2 regions of the Vibrio sp. KUL80 genome follow, and region 2 is predicted to be linked to the other one. Evidence: predicted binding sites of a transcription regulator. Region 2 holds the regulator's gene; the other holds the start of a gene.

Region 1 (3,258 bases), 1.1 Mb from region 2:
CGGTTACTGCAGATGACGTAAAACAACACTGCCGTAAGCATCTAACAGGCTACAAGAGACCAACGATAATTGAATTTAGAGATGAATTACCGAAAACCAACGTCGGTAAAATCCTAAGAAGAGAGCTTCGTGACCAGTAACACGCTTTGATGCATATCTACTATCGAACATAAACTGGCGCAAATCGCCCATCTAAGCCACACTTTATGTGTGGCTTTTCGTTAGTAGGAGACTGCGATGAAAAACGAACTTGATCCCAACAAAGTTCTCAAGGCTTACGATACCATTATGTCTAATGGCACCGAGACTGAACTGGGAAAGATCTACGAAGGGGTAGAGGCCTATTCGGATTATGACGGTTACAACGTTTATATGCGAGGTAATGGCGTAGAACTCTCTATGGGCTTTCACAACACCTATCATCTGGAGTATGACCAAGAGCACCTGCGCGATAGTTTTTTACGTAAGGTAGCAATGTTATCTAAATAACAGCTTCGTACTTTATGATGTGCTAACTACGTCATTGTAGTTAAAAAGAAATGAGCCCCTCTCATTAGGGGCTTTTGCTTGTGCGAGATAAAAAGAGATCTGTGTAGTGCTAACGCTATCCATGACTACTCGTCTTTCGTAAATGCATCTTCACTAAAGTGGTCAAGGTCGTAAGGTGTTTGTTGGTAAACACAGTAGTTTAGCCAGTTAGCAAACAATAAGTGACCGTGACTACGCCAGCTCGCATTCGGCTTGTTGTCTGGATTGTTGTTAGGGTAGTAGTTAATTGGAATAGCTGGCTCCATACCTTCACCCAAGTCTCTCACGTATTCGTTGTGTAACGTATGAGAATCGTACTCAGGGTGACCTGTTACGAATACATTTCGCTTGTCTTTCGTTGCCGCGAGATACACGCCGGCGACATCCGAGGTTGCCAGAATATCGAGATCTGTGTGTGATTCTAAGTACTCTGGTGAAAAGTCAGCATATCGAGAATGCGGGGCTAAGAAGGTGTCATCAAAACCGCGCAGGATAGGGTGGTGCGGGTCATGAATTTCATGGTGATACACACCCGACAGCTTCTCTTTGCGAGTGCGTTTTGGAAGATCGAATAAGAGCTTTAGGCCCGCTTGTGCCGCCCAACAGACATACAGCGTTGAGGTCACATGCTTGCTTGCCCAGTTCATGATGGTTTGCAGGTGCTCCCAATAGATCACGTCTTCAAACTGAACCAAACCAAGTGGCGCACCTGTGATGATGAGTCCATCAAAGTTACGGTTTTTAATCGTTTCAAACTGGCGGTAGAAAGTATCAAGGTGCTCAGTTGGCGTGTTCTTACTTGGTCTATCGTCGATACGAAGCAGCTCGACATCGACCTGCAGTGGGCTATTTGAAAGAAGTCTTAAAAACTGGGTTTCCGTTTCAATTTTCTTTGGCATCAAATTGAGAATCAATACCTTGAGCGGACGGATTTCCTGAGTCGAGGCGCGAGACTCAGACATCACAAAAATGTTCTCTTCACGCAGGACGTTAGAGGCAGGTAGTTGATCGGGAATCTTAATTGGCACAGCTTTCTCCCTAAGCTCTGTTTGGTCTTCTGGACGTCTATACTTCTAAAGTTAACGCAAACGTTTTTGCTTGTCGATAGTTAATTTTAGCTCAGGTGTCATCAGTTGAATGCAATACGTCATGACGTACATGGGTGAGACAGGGTACAATCACGGCACTTTCTATATTTTGCGGTGAACTTGTTTGAAACTCACGTTAATTCGCGGTCTTCCAGGTTCTGGAAAGAGTACCTTGGCGAAAACCCTCGACGCGCTGCACTTCGAAGCTGATATGTATTTTATCAATGAAAAAGGTGAATATTGTTACGATGGGGATAGGATTGGCGAAGCACATGAATGGTGTCAGCAGCAGGTCGAGAAAGCATTGGCGGCTAACCAAGACGTGGTTGTTGCCAATACCTTTGTTCGCTTGTGGGAAATGAAGGCATATAAAAATTTAGCCAAACGCTACAAGGCCGACTTGGACATCATTGTTTGTAACCAGCGTTACCCAAATGTACATGGCGTGAGTGACATCGTCATCGCCAAGATGCAAAAACGTTGGCAAGACTAACCTTATTCACTTTAAAACAGAAAAATCTAATTATGGCAAAACGCTCTCCAGTCATCGAAATGACGTCGTACGGCATCTATTCCACATGGGATTCCGGATCAAAAGATCTTCCTAAAATACAAGACTTTACAACCATAGTGCCAGCGGATGAACATATTGAGTTTGGTTTCATCGTCAACATCAAAAAGGCCAAAGGAGAAAAGGTGCGCTATTGCATCTATCATCCGGGTGTTCTTAGCAAAAAAGGACAGGTCCTTGCTCCATTTGACGGTGAAGAGCACGTAGGCAGCAATGATTGGGATTTCTACCTAGGCGATACGATTCAGCTACTTCATCCTATAGACGGACTGGAGAGTAACCTCGGTGAGTGGCATATGGTCATTGAGATGCAAGGCAAAGTGATTGCTGAGAAAAAATTCAAAGTGACGGCAAGAGATGAAGGTCAGTTTTGGAAAAATCGCGGTTTCTAATCACAATTCGCCTTAATAGCTTTGTTCACCGCGTTGAAGACAAATCGGCGGTTTTGGCGTGTGCTGCAGATAGTGGTTGCACGCTAAAACGTATACGTCGCTCTCGCAATTGGACGTTGACCGGAGAAGCTACCCAACTAACCAAGTTTGCGCTTGAGTCTAATGTCGGGTGGATATCCGTTGCGGTTGATAAAGCCCTTGAAGGCTATAAATCACCGATTCAAGAAGTGCTGGAAAAAGACCCAGAAATAACCGTTGCGGATCTGATGTTTCAGTCTGGCTGCACACTTGCCGAAGCGCGCACTGCAATCGATGAGTTTGAGGACTTATAAAAAAACCGCGTTGTTCTTATTAGTTAAAAGTACAACGCGGTTTTGAGCTTTCTACTGCTTTGGCAATTACGCAGTCACGTAAGAAATCACAAAGTCAGTGATCTTAACCATGTCTTCTACTGCGATAAACTCCTCAGTCGTGTGAACTTTCGACATACCAGTAGATAGGTTAACTGTTGTTAGACCTTTCTCGTTGAAGTTGTTCGCATCGCTACCACCGCCAGTGTGTTTGGTGTTTGCTTCAATACCGTTAGCTGCAAATACTTCTTTGATCTTCAGTACATGCGCGTCATCTTCTGCAATCACGAATGCGTCATAGGCACGTGTTGATTCGATTTCAACTTCGG
Region 2 (3,258 bases):
TCTACTTTTTTCTTCGCTTCATCACTTCCATCCATTCAAAAGCCTAATAAACTCGCGTAGTATTAGTTCGTCAGAGTAATGAACATCAGAGATACCTCCTCTCCGTTCAAATGTCCCCACTCTGTGTGTGTAACCCTTTAGAAGCAACGCGAATAAAAATAAACGGGCTTATACTCATAATTACATCTAAGTAACTAATCAGTCTTATAAAAGCAGGATAGCTAACCATGTCCGATGACCATCAAATTGACGAATTTCGCCAGCAAGCGCTTGATTACCATGCCAACCCTGTACCTGGAAAAATCGAAGTAGCATTAACTAAACCCGCCAACTCAGCCGCTGATCTCGCACTGGCCTACAGCCCTGGTGTGGCAGAACCTGTACGTGAAATCGCGCAAAATGCCGAGAATGTTTATAAATACACTGCGAAAGGCAATATGGTTGCAGTGATCTCTAACGGTACCGCCATCCTAGGTCTTGGTAACCTAGGTCCAATGGCGTCTAAGCCAGTTATGGAAGGTAAAGCGTTACTGTTTAAACGCTTCGCGGGTCTAGATTCCATTGATATCGAAGTAAAACACCGCACTATCGATGAGTTCGTAGATACTGTTGCGAACATTTCAGACACCTTTGGTGGTATCAACCTAGAAGATATTAAAGCGCCAGACTGTTTTGAGATTGAACGACGCCTAATCGAACGTTGTGATGTGCCGGTATTCCACGATGACCAGCACGGCACGGCGATTGTTACTGCAGCAGGTATGCTCAACGCTATCGAGCTTCAGGGTAAAGATCTAAAAGAAACTACGATTGTCTGTCTAGGTGCAGGCGCGGCGGCGATCGCGTGTATGGAGCTGTTGATCAAATGTGGCGCGATGCGTGAGAAGATCTACATGCTGGATCGCAAAGGTGTGATCCACACTCGTCGTGACGATCTTAACGAATACAAAGAGCTGTTTGCCAACAACACAGATAAGCGCACGCTAGAAGATGTGATTGAAGGTGCGGACCTATTCCTAGGTGTATCCGGTCCTGATCTGTTGCCACCAGAAGCGCTTAAGCTGATGGCGGACAAGCCAATCGTATTTGCGTGTTCAAACCCAGATCCAGAAATCAAACCTGAGCTTGCTCATCAGGTTCGTGATGACCTAATTATGGGTACAGGTCGTTCAGACTACCCGAACCAGGTAAATAACGTGCTGTGTTTCCCGTTTATCTTCCGTGGCGCTCTTGATGTGCGTGCGAGTGAGATTAATGATGAGATGAAACTGGCAGCGGTAGAAGCGATTCGTGAGCTAGCGAAAGAGCCAGTACCACAAGACGTACTGAATGCCGCAGGTGTTGAGGCGTTGACCTTTGGTAAGGACTACATCATTCCAAAGCCAATGGACCCGCGTTTGCTTCCTCGTGTGGCTAAAGCGGTAGCGAAAGCAGCAGTTGAATCTGGTGTGGCGCGTATTGAGTTGCCTGATAGCTATATGGCTTAATAGTTCAACAGCTTATTGTTAGCTCTGCACTGTTTAGTTTCGCTGTTGCTCATCATCCAGTCTCATTTTCGTCATCCCCTTGAAAAAGGGGATCTTTCATAGCGAGTGACTCACACAAATTGAGCACCATACGCGCTGATAAAGATCCTCACTTTCGTGAGGATGACGAATGAAAAAGGATGACGAGAAGAGGTGCTAGTAATAGCACGAACTTAAAGTAATAAAAAAGACGGTATCAATACCGTCTTTTGTATTTCCGTTTAATACTTACTCTTCATCAAACGCTTCAAACTCAATCCCCATCGCCGTCATCAGCTCTTTCGCTTCTGTTGGGATATCATCAGGACGGTCTTTTCTTAAATCTTCGTCGGTCGGAAGCGGCTGGCCAGTGTACGCGTGCAGGAAAGCTTCGCACAATAGTTCACTGTTGGTTGCATGGCGTAGGTTATTGATTTGGCGACGAGTACGCTCATCGGTCAATACCTTTAGCACCTTCAGCGGGATAGACACTGTGATTTTTTTTACTTGCTCGCTTTTCTTACCGTGCTCCGCATATGGGCTAATGTATTCACCATTCCAATCTGCCATTACACACCTTCGCTCTGTTAATCATAAATAGTAATAATAAGAATGCTGCAATTTTAGCGGGATTTACTGCCATAAGCAAAGACATATAGACGTCTAGAAGTGTTGACGTCTCACATTTTGGAAAGTAAAGTGGGACAACGAATGTGGACATTTATTTTAATGCAATGTTAATTCTTTAACGTTTGTGGCGTTTGCCGGTTCCCATATTACCGGTAAAAGTAGACACTGTGGTTACACCAACTAGCCATGCGATCTGAGAAAGGAAGTTTCTATGAGCAATCGGAAGCCAGCGACAATAGCCGTACGTACTGGTATCGAATCGGATACCCAGCATCACGCTGTGGTGCCACCTATTTATCTCTCTACTAACTATGGTTTCCCTGCGTTTGGGGAAGTGCCGACTTACGATTACACCCGCTCAGGAAACCCAAACCGAGGTTTGTTGGAAACCGCTCTGTATGAGCTGGAATCCGGTAAAGGCGCGGTAGTGACTAACTGTGGTACTTCTGCACTCAACCTTTGGGTGTCTGCTTTCTTAGGTCCAGAAGACACGATTATTGCTCCCCATGACTGTTATGGCGGCACGTACCGCTTGTTCAACACGCGTGCGCAAAAAGGGGACTTCAAGGTTAACTTTGTCGACCAAAGTGACGAGCAAGCCTTCGATGCCGCGCTTGAGCAAAAGCCAAAACTGATCTTACTTGAAACGCCGTCTAATCCACTTGTGCGCGTTGTCGATATTGCCGCCGTGTGCGAAAAAGCGAAAAAGGTCGGTGCGCTGGTAGCGGTAGACAACACCTTTTTGACACCAGTGTACCAAAAGCCTCTCGAGCTTGGCGCAGACTTTGTGATTCACTCAACGACCAAATATATCAACGGTCACTCTGACGTGATTGGCGGTGTGGTGATCACTAAAACCGAAGAGCATGCTGAAGAGCTCGCATGGTGGGGCAACTGCATCGGTGCGACGGGCACGCCATTTGATAGCTACATGACGCTGCGTGGTATTCGTACCCTTGGCGCTCGCATGCGCATCCATGAAGAGAGCTCGCAACAGATCCTAGATTTTCTTAAGCCGCAACCATTGGTGAAAGTGATTTATCACCCAAGCCTGCCTGAGCACCCAGGTCATGAGATTGCCAAGAAGCAGCAATCTGGCTTTGGCTCTATGCTGAGCTTTGAG

The links. Region 2 encodes MetJ, which represses methionine synthesis genes. Its sites were predicted from a motif close to TTAGACNTNTANANGTCTAA; they were not measured.
Region 1: a site for MetJ is predicted at 1,586-1,605, ahead of metA (homoserine O-succinyltransferase MetA). Genes of this name have one in related genera too.

Annotation. Positions count from the first base shown of each region.
Region 1 is NZ_AP045841.1:1,440,189-1,443,446, forward strand. It holds gene AC6I8U_RS06600 (AMP-binding protein) at 1-140, shown strand, start outside; gene AC6I8U_RS06605 (DUF3081 domain-containing protein) at 238-489, shown strand; gene metA (homoserine O-succinyltransferase MetA) at 615-1,556, opposite strand; gene AC6I8U_RS06615 (AAA family ATPase) at 1,741-2,109, shown strand; gene AC6I8U_RS06620 (DUF3859 domain-containing protein) at 2,142-2,579, shown strand; gene AC6I8U_RS06625 (ribosome recycling factor family protein) at 2,558-2,911, shown strand; gene AC6I8U_RS06630 (M20/M25/M40 family metallo-hydrolase) at 2,978-3,258, opposite strand, start outside.
Region 2 is NZ_AP045841.1:290,467-293,724, forward strand. It holds gene AC6I8U_RS01330 (malic enzyme-like NAD(P)-binding protein) at 228-1,487, shown strand; gene metJ (met regulon transcriptional regulator MetJ) at 1,755-2,075, opposite strand; gene AC6I8U_RS01340 (O-succinylhomoserine (thiol)-lyase) at 2,347-3,258, shown strand, end outside.